DNA from 2 places in the Massilia sp. 01N417 genome. Region 2 is predicted to be linked to the other one. Evidence: predicted binding sites of a transcription regulator. Region 2 holds the regulator's gene; the other holds the start of a gene.
The links. Region 2 encodes HrcA, which represses chaperone genes, less so after heat shock. Its sites were predicted from a motif close to TTAGCACTCNNNNNNNNNGAGTGCTAA; they were not measured.

Region 1 (7,445 bases), on a different contig from region 2:
GCGCCGGCGCCATCCTCAAGCTGCGCGAACGGAACGACATCAAGGGCCTGACCACGGCCGCCAGCGTGTGGCTGACCGCCGCCATCGGGGTGGCGGCCGGGATGGGCCGCGAGACCACGGCGGTGGTCAGCGCGGTGTTCGCCTTCGTGATCCTGTCCCTGCTGCGGCGCAAGGACAAGGAGTAGGCGGCGACGCTCAGGCGGCTCTCAGGCGCCGCTCAGGCAAGGTAAGGCTGGTAGGCGATCCCGTCCTGCATCTGGCCGACCAGCAGGGCGTGCAGTTCGCTGCCCTCGCTGACGCCGGCCAGCACCTGGCCCTCGGTCGCGCCGTTCTTCAGCACCTGCAGCCAGTAGGCGTAGCCGGCCGGATCCGGCGCCCGGTGCAGCATGTGCTCGTAGACCTTGGTGAGAAAGTCCTCGGCGCTACGGGTGGCGCCGTACATCCCGGTGAATTCGGTGTCCTTCGTGAACGCCGTCGCCACGTCCACCAGCGAGGCCCCGCGGTCCATCACGCCGAGCCAGTAGCCCAGGCCCGCCAGGTCGGGCACGCGGTCGAAGGCGGCCGCGTACAGCTGGTAGGCCTTGCCAGCCACGCCGTCGGTGTCGAAGGCCAGCGCGCCGTCGGCGAACAGCAGGCGCTCGATGCCGGTCAGGGTGTCGCTGCCCTCGGCGCCGCCGTTGTCGGTGACCGTCATGCCGGCACCGTTGCGCGCGATCGTGAAGCCGTCGCGTGCGCCCGCATATACCGCCGTGTCGAGGCCCGCGCCGCCGTCGAGGCGGTCATCGCCGCCGCCGCCGCTCAGCGTGTCGTTGCCGGTACCGCCGGCGATGCTGTTGGCCACCGCGTTGCCGGTGATTTTGTCGTTGCCCGCGCCGCCGATCGCGTTCTCGATCACCGAGCCGATGTCGATCGTGATCTGGCCGCGCGCGGTGATGGTCGAGGCCTTGGCGCCGACATGGCTCCAGTAGCCCGCTTCCAGCGACAGGCTCAGGTCCTGGGTCTGGTCCGAACCGTCGATGGTGTCGTTGCCGCCGCCGTCGCCGATCATCAGGTAGGCGCCGCCGATGATGTAGCGGGTATCGCCGCCGTGGAAGCTGGCGGACGGACCGTACAGGTACTGCAGGGACGCGACGTCGAGGGGGCTGAACTGGCCGGGATTGCGCTCGGTGCCGGTGTAGCTCATCACCGTGTACAGCACGTGGTCTTCCGACTGCGGCAGGTAGGGGCCGGGACCGCTGTTGCCGGTCGCGTCGGCGTCGGCGAAGGGATGCTTGAGGCCCAGTGCGTGGCCGATCTCGTGGGTGACCACCCGCATGAATTCGGCGCCGTTGTCGAGATTCGGCGACAGCGCCAGCTGGGTGGCGTCGACCATCACCCGCGATCCCGCGCGGGTCGGCTGCAGCGTATAACCGTAGCCGGCCGAATCCTCCTGCTGGTTGTTGGCGAAGACGATGGTGCCGAGCGCTTCGGTGTCGGTGGTCTCGACGAAGTGCACGTCGATCAAGGTCTCGATGTAGGCCAGCACCGCCTTGGTGTACCTGATCTGGTCGGCGTTGAAGGGCTTGAAACCCTTCTTGTCGTCGGCGTCGAAGAAGCTCGGCGAGGTCTGCGCGAAGGCATAGCCGATGACGCGATCGTCGCCGACGGCGCCGTCGAGGAAGGGGGCGCCGTCGAAGACGAGGGCATCGATCCAGTAGGGCAGCTTCTGCACGCCCGGGGCCCAGGTCCAGTCCTCGATGTCGGGATTGGTCTTGTACCAGTCGGCGTGGATGGTGCCGCTGTCGTGGCCGCCGGGGTCGAGCACCAGGTCGCGGCGGTCGTGGATCTCGTAGTGGTCGTCGCCCTTGCCGCCGACCATGATGTTCAGGCCGCTGCCGCCGTCGAAGAAGTCGTTGCCGCCCTGGCCGAACAGCAGGTCGTCGCCGTCGCCGCCCAGCAGGGTGTCGTTGCCGCTGCCGCCGACCAGGTAGTCGTCGCCGGGGCCGCCGTCGAGCAGGTCGCTGCCGCCGTTGCCGATGAGGTCATCGTCGCCGGCGCCGCCGTGGATGTCCTCGTCGGACAGCGTGCCCTTCAGGGTGTCGTTGGCGGGCGTGCCGTCGATGCGGATCGACCCGGTGAGGTTGGCGGATATGGGCACGGCGTCTCCTTGCTGGGAAACCGACACGATACCGTATCGGTCCCGGCGGAAAATCCGCGCATTCTCACCACGCGCAGGCGATCAGTCGCGATCCGGCGCGCCCAGCGGGAACAGCGGACGGTAGGGACGCGCTTCTTCCACCGCGCGGGCGAAGGAGGGCCGGCCGAGCAGGCGCGAACGGTAGGCGCGCAGCACCGGATAGTCGGCGGAGATGGGGTGGACCCAGTCGGCGTAGAACAGCGAGGGCGCGGCGGCGCAGTCGGCCAGGCTGAACCCGTCGCCCGCGGCCCAGGTCCGGCCTTCGAGCCGCTGCTCCAGCCAGGCGTAGGCCCACTCCAGCTTCTCGGCCGCATGCGCCAGTCCCTCGCGGCGCTTGTCCGGATCGCCGCTCAGGGCGCCGCCCACCGCGTGCTGGACCGGCGACATCACGTGCAGGTCGAAGAAGCGGTCGAGGAAGCGCACGTCCAGCGCCGCCATCGCATCGGCCGGCAGCAGGCGCACCGGTCCCGGATGGGCCAGCTGCAGGTACTCGATGATGATGCTGGTCTCGGCGACGTCGCGCTCGCCATCCACCAGCAGCGGGAACTTGCGCAGCGGCCAGCGGCGCAGCCACTCGCCCACATGCTGCGGCGTGTCCGGCCCGATGCTGCGGAATTCGAAGGGCAGGGCGTTCTCGTACAGCGCAATCAGCACTTTCTGCGTGTAGGAGGAAAAGGGATGACCGTAGAGCGCGAGCGGCATGGGTTTGCTCCTCTTTCAAAATAAGCAATATACTAATCCGGATTCGGTGCTCAACCAAGGAGATAAAGATGAAGCGTTTGACCGCGGCGGATTTCGACCCCGAAGTACTGAAGCTGTTCGACGGCTATGTGCACGGCCGCCTGTCGCGCCGCGATTTCCTCGCGCGGGCAGGCCGCTATGCGGTGGGCGGCGTGACCGCCACCACCCTGCTGGCGCAGCTGTCTCCTTCGTTCGCGGCGCCGCTGGTTGCCGCCGGCGATGCGCGTGTCAAGACCAGCTACCAGGAATTCCCGTCGCCGCAGGGCTACGGCAAGGTGCGCGGCTACCTGGCGATGCCGGCGAACGCCAAGGGCAAGCTGCCTGCGATCCTGGTGGTGCATGAAAACCGCGGCCTGAATCCGCACATCGAAGACATCGCGCGCCGCCTGGCGCTCGAGGGCTTCATCGCCTATGCCCCCGATGCCCTGTTCCCGCTGGGCGGCTATCCCGGCGACGAGGACAAGGCCAGGGAACTTTTCCCCAAGCTGGACCAGGCCAAGACCCGCGCCGATTTCGTCGCCGCCGCGCATGCGCTGGCCACGCTGCCGCAGGGGAGCGGCAAGGTCGGCGTGGTCGGCTTCTGCTATGGCGGCGGCATCGCGAATTACCTGGCCACCCAGATCCCGGACCTGGCGGCCGTCGTGCCCTTCTACGGCTCGCAGCCGCAAGCCGCCGACGTCGCCCGCATCCGCGCACCGATGATGATCCACGATGCCGGCAAGGACGAGCGCATCCTGGCCGGCTGGCCGGCCTACGAGGCCGCGCTGCAGGCCAACAAGGTGCACTACCAGCACTTCGTCTATGCCGGCGCCGAGCACGGCTTCAACAACGACACCACGCCACGCTACGACGAGGCGGCGGCCAAGCTGGCGTGGGGCAGGACGGTCGCCTTCTTCAAGGAAAAGCTGGACTGAAGCGGTAGAGATTCCCTTTGTCAGGGGGAAGCTTTTCGGGGTGCAATTTGTTTCAATCGAAGCCTTTCAACTCTCGCTTTGATCGGACTTCTCATGACACTTCGCATCCTCAGGCGGGTTCGCTGACGGCGCCGCCCAAAACGAAAAGGCACCCGAAGGTGCCTTTTTCCTTGCCGCGGTGATGGCTTACACATAAGCCGCCAGCGCCGTTTTCATCTTCTTCAGCGCAGCCGTTTCGATCTGGCGGATGCGCTCGGCCGACACGCCGAACTCTTCGGCCAGCGTGTGCAGGGTCGCGCCCGAGCCGTCGTCGTTGGCCAGCCAGCGTGCTTCCACGATGCGGCGCGAACGCGGGTCCAGCTTGCCCAGGGCCGTTTCCAGGCCTTCCGACTGCAGGCGCACCGTGTCGTTGGCTTCCAGCACCTTGGTCGGTTCCTGCTGGTCCGAGGACAGGTAGGCGATCGGCGAGAACTTGTCGTCTTCGTCGTCGGTCGGCGCTTCGAGCGCGATGTCGCGGCCCGACAGGCGGGTTTCCATCTCGACCACTTCTTCGCGCTTGACGCCCAGCATCTGCGCCATGTCGGCCACCTGTTGCGGCGACATGGCATCCAGGCCCACTTTGTTGCTGCGCAGGTTGAAGAACAGCTTGCGCTGGGCCTTGGTCGTCGCGACCTTCACCAGACGCCAGTTCTTCAGGATGTATTCGTGCATCTCGGCCTTGATCCAGTGCATGGCGTACGACACCAGGCGCACGCCCTGGTTCGGGTCGAAGCGCTTCACTGCCTTCATCAGGCCGATATTGCCTTCCTGGATCAGGTCGGCGTGCGGGAGGCCATAGCCGAGGTAGCCGCGTGCGATCGAGACCACCAGGCGCAGGTGCGACATCACCAGCTTCTGCGCGGCGTCCAGGTCATTCTTGTCCCGCAAGCTCTTTGCCAGCGAGACCTCTTCCTCGTGGGACAGCATCGGCAGACGGTTGACGGCCGAGATATAGGCGTCGATGTTGCCGAGATTGCCAGTGAAACCCAGTCCCAGAGCACGGGTGCCAGCGGGAACCAATGCGGATTGTGCGGACATAGTCATTTTCCCTCGTAGAATAATCTGTGCTGCATCGTCAATTTGACCGCAAAACCGCCCCGGAGGCGCAAGTTTTACGGTTTGTTACGGGATGCGAACGGTGTGCTCTTGAGCCACTTCCGTTTAGTACTGACGTAATATTAGCACTCTCTTGAGGTGAGTGCTAGCCGCCACCATATCCCCGACGACGTCCTTAAGTCCTGCTAAAGTATTGCTCTAAAGAATTGATTTTTTGGCTTTGTTTCAACTGTAGAGCAGGTGAGAGCGCTCCGGTTGACAGGGGTCAAACGTGACGCTCTTATGATTTGAACTGGTAGAAGACAGGTTAGACCCCACATGATATGGGGTCTGTGAAGTGGCGCACTTACGTTTGTAGGCGTATTTCCCGCCTCGGCTGCGGTTTTTTCTGGCGAACAGCAGCCGAGTTAGCGAAAGAATAATTAATTCATGCGCGCCAGATGCCGCTGCACCGACAGCATCGCGCCCACCAGGCCAAGCCCGGCGCTGATGGCCAGCAGGCCCGCCAGGCCCAGCGGCGACAGCGGCGCGAGCTGGAACTCGGAAGCGTACAGGCGGGCGAACTCGGCGATGGATGCGTTCAGCGGACGCAGGGCCAGCGCCACCGCACCCAGCGCCACCGCGCCGGCGCACAGGCCGAGCAGGGCGCCCGTGTAGTAGAAGGGGCGGTGGATGAAGTTGTCGGTCGCGCCCAGCAGCTTGGAGACGGCGATCTCGTCGCGCTGGGTCAGCACCTGCAGGCGGATGGTGTTGAACACCACCGCGATCACGACCACGCCGAGGGTGATCGCCAGCAGCAGCAGCACCAGGCGCAGCACGCCCAGCAGTGCGGCCAGGCGCTTCACCCAGGCCGAGTCGACCTGCACCGAGTCCACGCCCGGCAGCGCCTGCAGCTGGTCGGCGATGCCGTCGATGCGGGCGGCGTCGGTGCTGCTGGTGAAGCCTTGCAGCTTCATCACGTAGCTGTCGGGCAGGGGATTGTCGCCCAGGGTCTCGATCACGTCGGCGAGGCCGCTCTTGGCCTTCAGGTTGTCGAGCGCCTGCTCGCGGGGCGTGAAGCTGATCTTCGCGTGGCTGCCGGCCAGGATGCGCTGCAGCTGCGGCGCCAGCGCCTGCGCCTGCTCGCGGGTGGCGTCCGTCTTCATGAACAGGCTGATCTCGGGATCGACCGAGAGCTGTTCCGACATCGGGCGCACGTTGTCGAGCAGGGTCAGGCCGGCGAAGGGCAGGGTCAGCGCCAGCGATACCACCAGCACGTTGAACAGGAAGCTGCCGGGCGACTTGCGCACCTGGGCAAAAGCGGCGCCGAGGGCGAAGCGGTGTTGGCGGAACCAGATATTCATGCCGCACCTCCCACCAGCTGGCCATGCTCGAGGCGGATCACGCGCGCGGCGGCGTCCAGGATCTGTTCGTCGTGGGTCGAGATCATGCAGGTCACGCCGACGGAATTGAAGGCGCGCAGGGCATCGATCACGCGGTCGGCCGCGGCGCGGTCGAGGTTCGCGGTCGGCTCGTCGGCCAGGATGATCTGCGGACGGTTGACGATGGCGCGGGCGATCGCCACGCGCTGTTGCTCGCCGCCGGACAGTTCCAGCGGCATCGCCCTGGCGCGGTCGAGCAGGCCGACCTTGTCGAGCGCGGCGCGGGCACGCTGCTCGGCCTGCGCGGTCGAGGCGCCGGTGACGATCAGCGGCAGCATCGTGTTGGCAAGGATGCTGCGGTCGTTCAGCAGGCGCTGCTGCTGGAAGATCACGCCCAGGTTACGCCGCAGGAAGGGCACGCCGGCCTTCTTGAGCTTGCCGATGTCCTGGCCGTTGACGACCACGCTGCCGCTGGTCGGACGCTCGACGGCGGCGATCATCTTGAGCAGGGTCGACTTGCCGGCGCCGGACGGGCCGGCGAGGTAGACCAGTTCGCCCTTGCCGATGCTGAACGAGACATCGTTCAGGGCAAGTGCGTCGGCGGAATATTTTTTCGAGACAGACTGGAATTCGATCATCTGGCCTTACCCCAGCAGCGCCTCGGCGAACTCGTCGGCGCTGAAGGGCTGCAAGTCCTCCAGCTTTTCGCCCACGCCGATGAAGTACACCGGCACCGGGCGGGTGCGCGCGATGGCGGCCAGGATGCCGCCCTTGGCCGTGCCGTCCAGCTTGGTGATCACCAGGCCGGTCAGGTTCAGGGCGTCGTCGAAGGCCTTCACCTGGGCCAGCGCGTTCTGGCCGGTATTGCCGTCGATAACCAGCAGGACTTCGTGCGGCGCGTCTTCCATGCCCTTGCCGATCACGCGCTTGATCTTCTTGAGTTCTTCCATCAGGTGCAGCTGGGTCGGCAGGCGGCCGGCGGTGTCGACCATGACCACGTCGACGCCGCGCGCGCGGCCCGACTGCACCGCGTCGAAGGCGACCGCGGCCGGGTCGCCCGACGCTTGCGAGATCACGGTGACGTTGTTGCGCTGGCCCCAGACCATCAGCTGCTCGCGGGCGGCGGCGCGGAAGGTGTCGCCGGCGGCCAGCAGCACC
Region 2 (7,445 bases):
TCCTGCGCGTCGCCCCAGCCGGCAATGCTGGCGTCGGCCAGGGCATTGGCGAGCGCGAAGAACAGGCGCACGTCCTGGTCGTCGTCGTGACCTTCGCGTTCGGACAGCCGGTGCGCCGCCAGGCACCAGCGGCCGGGCGCCGGCTCGGCCGTCGTCGCCGTGGCGGCCGGGGTGCCGGTGCGGTGGCAGGAGTCGAGCATGCTGGCGGCCTGGATACGGCCGATGCCGGCCGGGCTCAGCTGGCCGCCGGGCGCCGGATCCAGGCCCAGGCCGGCCATCCAGGCGTCGAACATGGCTTGCTGGCCCGGGAAGCGCTTGCCGAGCGCGTACCAGGCCGCATGGCTCATGGCGCAGGCCTTGCTCGCGGCGCTGCGTTCGGCGCAGGGCAGCCTTACCCTTACCCCATGCGCGGTCTGGCGGGCGGCGCCGTCGTAGGCGGCCCAGGCGTTGTACATGCAGGTGTGCAGGATCGCCAGCGAGCGCGCCGCGCCCAGCGGACCGGGCTGCGCCGCGCGGATCGCCTGCAGGGCCAGCAGGTTCCAGCCCGCCACGGTGCCGGCCATGCCGGCCGCCGCGCCCGGATCCAGTTTCAAGACGTTCTCCCGCCTCATGTCGCCTCCGCATTTGTGCCGCCGTCGAGTATGGCGAGCACAGGCGCGCAGGCTGTTGAGCGTTCTCAGGCGTAAAAGGCAGCCGGCGCAACGCATAGCCCCGGTTTTTGGGCGTCCATCCCGCGTTTTTTGCAGTTCGTCGCAGTCCGCTGGAAGGAGAAGGCGCAGACGCCTACAGTGACACCATCGAAAAACAAAACGCAACGCACTTCACCCGAAGGAGAACCGAAATGAACGTCATGAAAAACATGGAAGCGATCTTCCTGGCAACCGTCTTCCTGGCCGGTGTCACCAGCGCAGCCAGCGCCGCCAGCACCAATGCGCGCGAACGCTACAACGCCCAGGTGTCGATCGAAGGCAAGCAGATGGCGGTGGTGACGGTGACGGCGAAGCGTTTGACTGCAGCAGAGAAGGCCGCAATCTAATCGTTTCCTGCAAGAGACGAAAAAAAAGCCCGCTTTTGAGGGCGGGCTTAAATCCAATTCTTTTCTGAGGAGAGTTGGAGGAGACAGGAAGCAGTATGCTGCGTTACAGCATATTCGTCCAATTTTTGTTTGGAATATTTGATATTCGCAACAGAAATATCTCCTCCGCAAGGACCTCCCTGGCGTCGATCAGCTGTTCTTGACGCAGGTGACAGCCACGTCCTTGACGCCGCCGTTCTTTTCCTGGGCATCCAGCATCACGCCGGTGCCGTTGCCGGAAACGGTGCAGGTATAGCCGGTCGGCTGGGTCAGCACCGTGATACCGAAACTTGCGCCGTAGGGCACATCGCCCAGGCCGAACGGAATCGACGCATCGGTGTCGCTGCCGGCGAAGGTACGGGTGCTGTTGCTGCCGTTGGTCAGGGTCACGCTCAGGTCCTTGGACGGCAGGCCGGTGATGGTGCCGCTCAGCGCGTACGACAGGATGGAGCAGGAGTAGAACACCTCGATTGCCGGCGTGCGTGCCGATTCGATCGAAGCGGTCTGGCCCGCCGTGCCGTATTCGCGCGGATAACCGTTGGTGACGCAGTTCTGGTGCGCCGGCTGCGAGCCGCCGCCGAGCGTGGCGGTGCCGCCTTTCGGAATCACGTCGTAGCGGGTGCCGTAGTCGAGACCGTTCGCGAAATACAGGACCTGGGTGTCGCCGGGCTTGGCCGGTACCGGAACGGCCAGTTCCTGGCCGTTGGTGGTCAGGATCAGACCTGGATACTGGACGTTGGAGACCGTGACCTTGATCGGGTAGGTCTCCTTGCCGCCGCCGCCGCAGGACGCCAGGACCACGGATGAAGCCAGGATCAGGGCCGGGCGCACGAGGTGGAACTTCATACTTTACTCTCCAGTTTCCAGATTATTGGGTCTTCGGACCGCAGGTGACCACAGGCGTGGTGCCCGGGCCGGTGGCGGTCATGGTGCCGGTGCCGCCGCTGATCGTGCAGGTCTGCGTATCCGGCTGGTTCAGGATGGTCACGCCGTAGGCGCCGTCTTCCGGAATGTCGCCGATGGCCACCGGCTGGGCCGCATCGGCAGCCGTCACCACTTTGCGGTTGGAACCGTTGACGAGTTCCAGGCCGGTGCCGGTCAGGCCGGTCACCGTGACCGACAGGGTGTGGGTCTTGATCGTGCAGAACACCGTCGGCACCGTGGTGTAGACCGTATAGTAGTTGGCGCGTGCCTTGTTGTTGCTGATGGTGCAGCCGCTGACGTTCGACGGCAGGGACTTGTACGAGATGTTGAACTCGTCGTCGGTCGACAGGTATTTCGGGAACTGGACGCTGGCCGCGCCGGCCGGAACCGCAATCTCGTCGCCATTGCCCTGGTTAACCAGTACCAGGCCTTCCTTGGTCACGCCGCCGGCGATGGTTACGGTCAGGGGCAGGTCACCGCTGCCGCCGCCGCAGGCGGACAGGCCAAGCGCGCATGCCAGCGCAGCGCCGGCATACAGGATCGAACTCTTCATAGAATCTCCGTTGGACGGGATGGCGCACGGCAGGACCGGCGGCACCGCTGAGTAGAATATTGCCCGACATTTTAGAGCATTTGCCAAGCCGCAGCCTCATTTGCCTTTGTATCACGGTGTAACGACATCTGCATGCCGTTGATTTTCAAGGCCGGCCTCGCTATCCTTGACCCGCCCTCCCTCCGACTCCCGAGCATGACGACGACCCCACGCGCCTGGCCCAAGGCCCTCCTTTTCGACCTGGACGATACGCTGTGGCCGATCGCCCCGGTGATCCTGCAAGCCGAACAGATCCTGTTCGCCTGGCTGCGCGAGCACGCGCCGCGTGTCGCCCAGCGCTTCACCATCGACAGCCTGCGCCAGGCGCGCCTGGAACTGCTGGCGCAGAAGCCGGAGTTCCAGCTCGACCTGGGCAAGCTGCGCCGCGCCGGCCTGCTGGCCGCCTTCGAACAGGCCGGCGAGGATGCCGCCAAGGTGGAGCTGGCGATGGCCGAGTTCTTTGCCGCCCGCAATGCCGTGGTGCCTTACGACGACGTGGTGCCGGGATTGCTGCGCCTGAAGACCAGGGTGCTGCTGGGCGCGATCACGAACGGCAATGCCGACCTGCGGGCCATCGGGCTGGCCCACCATTTCCGGGCGTCGGTATCGGCACCCGAGTTCGGCGTGGCCAAGCCGGATCCGGCGATCTTCCTGGCCGGCTGCCGCGAACTGGGCGTGGCCCCGCTTGACGCCGTCTACGTGGGCGACGACGTATTGCTCGACGTCCAGGGCGCCCAGCGCGCCGGCCTGCGCGCGGTCTGGATGAACCGCAACGGCAGCCGCAAGCATATCGAACACGGCGTCGAGCCGGACGCGATCGTGCGCGATGTCGACGAACTGCTGGACTGGCTCGAGCGCAACCATGCCTGAAGCGTCGTTGACGGCACGCATGACTGCACACGCGGCGGGCGAACAGGCATAATGTGAACCATGCAACTCGATAACCGTGCACAAACCCTGCTGAAAGCCTTGGTCGAGCGCTATATCGCCGACGGCCAGCCGGTCGGCTCGCGCGCGCTGTCGAAGATTTCCGGCCTCGACCTGTCGCCGGCCACGATCCGCAACATCATGGCCGACCTCGAGGAGATGGGCTATGTCGCCAGCCCCCACACCTCGGCCGGCCGGATCCCGACGCCGCGCGGCTACCGCATCTTCGTGGATACGCTCCTCACCGTGCGGCAGATCGACGAGAACGCCGTCGAAGCCGGCATGCGCCTGCCCGCGCACCAGCCGCAGAAGGTGATCGCCAACGCGGCCCAGATGCTGTCCTCGCTGTCGCAGTTTGCCGGCGTGGTGCAGAGCCCGCGGCGCGAGTCGGCGTTCCAGCAGATCGAATTCCTGCGCCTGTCGGAAAAACGCATCCTGCTGGTGATCGTCGACCCGCGCGGCGACGTCCAGAACCGCCTGCTGCTGACCGACGTCGACTACAGCCCCTCCGAGCTGACGCAATCGGCCAATTACCTGAACCAGAATTTCGCCGGCCTGTCCTTCGACGAGGTGCGCGCGCGCCTGACCGGAGAATTGCGCAAGCTGAGCGACGACATGGCGCGCCTGATGCAGTCCGCGGTGGATGCGGGCAGCGAAGCCCTGCAGGAAACCGACGACATGATCATTGCGGGCGAGCGCAACCTGCTGTCGGTGGCCGACCTCTCGTCGAATATGAGTTCGCTGCGCCAGATGTTCGAGATGTTCGAGCAGAAGACCGGCCTGATGCAGCTGCTGGACGTCTCCAGCAAGGCCGGCGGCGTGCAGATCTTCATCGGCGGCGAATCCAAGCTGGTGCCGATGGACGAAATGAGCGTGGTCACCGCGCCCTATGAGGTGAACGGCAAGATCGTCGGCACCCTGGGTGTGATCGGCCCGACCCGCATGGCCTATGAGCGGGTGATCCCGATCGTCGATATCACGGCCAAGCTCCTCTCGAACGCGCTCAGCCATTCCTAAAGCGCTCACTCCTGAGGTTTCTTACAGTTTCGGCGGGAATCCTCTCTAGATATAGTCGGTTCACTGCGCCGCGCGCGCCATCCGCCAAGGAACTGCCGTGAACCGATTCAGACGTCCCCTTATCCTCGCGATCATCATGCTGGTGTGCTGCGCCGTCGCACGCACCGGCGCCTCGGCGCCGGAGGAGCGCATCGCCGTGGGCGCCTGGCAGGTGCAGGCGGCGGAGCAGGGCAGCGGGCGCTATACCGTCATCTTCGAATCCGGTTTCGGCACCGGGCTGGATACCTGGCGCAAGGTGGCGCCGGAGGTGGCGAAATCGGCGCACGTGATGAGCTATTCGCGCGCCGGCCATGGCAGCTCCGACCCGCGTCCCGAACCGCGCAACATCCTGCAAAGCAGCCGGGAGCTCGACCAGCTGGTGGCCGCGGCGGGGCTGAAGCCGCCCTTCATCCTGGTCGGCCATTCCTACGGCGGCTTGCTGGCGCGCGCCTTTGCGCTGCGCCATCCCGGCCAGGTAGCCGGCATGGTGCTGGTCGACCCGGCCGACGAACGCTTCAATCCGGGCCTGCGCAGGCTCGATGCCGGGCGCGCGGCGGACGACGACCGGCGGTTCGAGGCCCTCGTGCCGGCCAGGTTCAGGGCGGAGTACGATGCGCTGAAGCCGGTCCTCGACCAGGGAGCGCTGCCGCCGCCGCTGGACGGCAAGCTGCCGGACGTGCCGGTGGTGGTCCTGACTTCGGTGCAGCAAGTCGACAAGCCGGAATTCTTCCTGCAGAGCGTGGAGGCGGTGGCGCTCAAGCGCGACCTGCACGCCAATTTCCTGCGCCAGTTCAGCGAAGGCTACCAGGTGCTGACCCTGAAAAGCGGGCACGACATCCAGAAGGACGAGCCGGAACTGGTGATCGCGGCGGTGAACAGGGTCATCGCCGCGGCCAGCCGGCGCGCGGCGCAGGACGAGCTATAGGAGTATGCGCAGCTTAACGGTGCCGGTGCGGGCAATCCGTCTTCTGGCAGTTGCCGTAGATGGCGAGGGCGTGCTCGGCGATCTTGAAGCCGCGCTCGAGGGCGATCTTCTGCTGGCGGCTTTCGATCTCTTCGTCGTAGAACTCCTCGACGTGGCCGCAGTCGAGGCAGACCAGGTGGTCGTGGTGCGAACCGGCGTTCAGCTCGTAGATGGCCTTGCCGGTTTCAAAGTGATTGCGGTTCAGGAGACCGGCCTGTTCGAACTGCGTCAGCACGCGGTACACCGTCGCCAGGCCGACGTCCATGTTCTCGTTCAGCAGGGTTTTGTATACGTCTTCCGCCGTCAGGTGCCGCACCGTGCTGTTCTGGAAGATCTCCAGGATTTTCAGCCGCGGTAGTGTCGCTTTGAGGCCGCTGGCCTTCAGGTCGGTTGGGTTGTTGCTCATGTTTTGTTACTCTTAGATGGGCCGAGATGGGCGTAGTGCTTTATGATATAGCGTTTCTAGAATCTCGCTCAATCGTTTTTAAGGTTAGATATGCGCGTCATGAATGCCGTTTTCCATCGTTCCCACGCCCGGGCAGCGCTCGTGGCCGGCCTTGCCGTCACGACGCTGACGGTCTCCGGCTGCGCATCCTGGCGTAACCAGACCAAGCCGGCAGCGCCGGTGAGCACCGCCCCGGCCGCGGTCGCCGCCGATGCCGACAAGTCCGCGGCAATCGCGAATTCGGGCGCGCAAACGACCACCGTCACCAAGCTGCAGAAATTCCTGTGGGTGTTCTCGCCGTATCGTCCGGACATCCAGCAGGGTAACTTCGTGTCCCAGGAAATGCTGACCCAGCTGAAGGTCGGCCAGACCCGCGACCAGGTCAAGTTCATCCTCGGCACCCCGCTGCTGATGGACGCCTTCCACGCCGACCGCTGGGACTATCCCTTCTACCTCGCGCGCGGCAACGGCGAGCTGACCACCAGCCGCGTCACCGTCTACTTCAAGGACAACCTGCTGGCCAAGATCGACGGCGGCAACCTGCCGAGCGAGCGTGAATACATCTCGCGCCTGATCGGCATTTCGAAGTACGAGACCAAGACCGAACAGGAATCGCTGGACGAACTGAAGCGCAAGCGCGAAGACGCGGCCAAGCGCGGCGGGGAGTAAGGGGCATGACGCAATTGAATATCGCCGTCGCCGGCGCCAGCGGCCGCATGGGCCGCATGCTGATCGAGACCATCGCCGCAGCCGACGACGCCACCCTGGCCGGTGCACTCGATCGCGCAGGCAATCCCTTCATCGGCTCGGATGCCGGCGCCTTTTCGGGCCAGCTGACCGGCGTGACGATCCGATCGAGCCTGGAGCAAGGCCTGGCCGGCGCCCAGTACCTGATCGACTTCACCCGTCCGGAAGGCACGCTGGAGCACCTGGAATACTGCGCCGCCCACGGCGTCAAGCTGATCATCGGCACCACCGGCTTCGATGAAGCCGGCAAGGCCGCGATCCGCGCCGCCGCCGAAAAGACCGCGATCGTGTTCGCGCCGAACATGAGCATCGGCGTGAACGTCACGCTGAAGCTGCTGGAAATGGCGGCGAAGAACTTCTCGCAAGGCTATGACATCGAGATCATCGAAGCCCACCACCGCCACAAGGTCGACGCCCCGTCCGGCACCGCGCTGAAGATGGGCGAGGTCATCGCCGACGCCCTCGGCCGCGACCTGCAGCAGTGCGCCGTCTACGGCCGCGAAGGCGTGACCGGCGAACGCGACCCCTCGACCATCGGCTTCGCCACCGTGCGCGGCGGCGACATCGTCGGCGACCACACCGTGCTGTTCGCCGGCATCGGCGAGCGCATCGAGATCAGCCACAAGTCGAGCAGCCGCGTCAGCTACGCCCAGGGCGCCCTGCGCGCCGCACGCTTCCTGGCCGACAAGCCGACCGGCCTGTACGACATGCAGGA

Region 1: the regulator HrcA is predicted to act here: its motif matches at 5,049-5,075, upstream of rpoH (RNA polymerase sigma factor RpoH).

Annotation. Positions count from the first base shown of each region.
Region 1 is NZ_JBFTRS010000001.1:140,275-147,719, forward strand. It holds gene AC1DOQ_RS00695 (MgtC/SapB family protein) at 1-185, shown strand, start outside; gene AC1DOQ_RS00700 (DUF4214 domain-containing protein) at 218-2,137, opposite strand; gene AC1DOQ_RS00705 (glutathione S-transferase family protein) at 2,219-2,878, opposite strand; gene AC1DOQ_RS00710 (dienelactone hydrolase family protein) at 2,947-3,831, shown strand; gene rpoH (RNA polymerase sigma factor RpoH) at 4,018-4,908, opposite strand; gene ftsX (permease-like cell division protein FtsX) at 5,349-6,269, opposite strand; gene AC1DOQ_RS00725 (cell division ATP-binding protein FtsE) at 6,266-6,925, opposite strand; gene ftsY (signal recognition particle-docking protein FtsY) at 6,932-7,445, opposite strand, start outside.
Region 2 is NZ_JBFTRS010000007.1:126,115-133,559, forward strand. It holds gene AC1DOQ_RS10145 (DUF6851 domain-containing protein) at 1-593, opposite strand, end outside; gene AC1DOQ_RS10150 (hypothetical protein) at 842-1,036, shown strand; gene AC1DOQ_RS10155 (hypothetical protein) at 1,226-1,921, opposite strand; gene AC1DOQ_RS10160 (hypothetical protein) at 1,944-2,552, opposite strand; gene AC1DOQ_RS10165 (HAD family hydrolase) at 2,748-3,461, shown strand; gene hrcA (heat-inducible transcriptional repressor HrcA) at 3,522-4,535, shown strand; gene AC1DOQ_RS10175 (alpha/beta fold hydrolase) at 4,633-5,499, shown strand; gene fur (ferric iron uptake transcriptional regulator) at 5,513-5,944, opposite strand; gene AC1DOQ_RS10185 (outer membrane protein assembly factor BamE) at 6,035-6,652, shown strand; gene dapB (4-hydroxy-tetrahydrodipicolinate reductase) at 6,658-7,445, shown strand, end outside.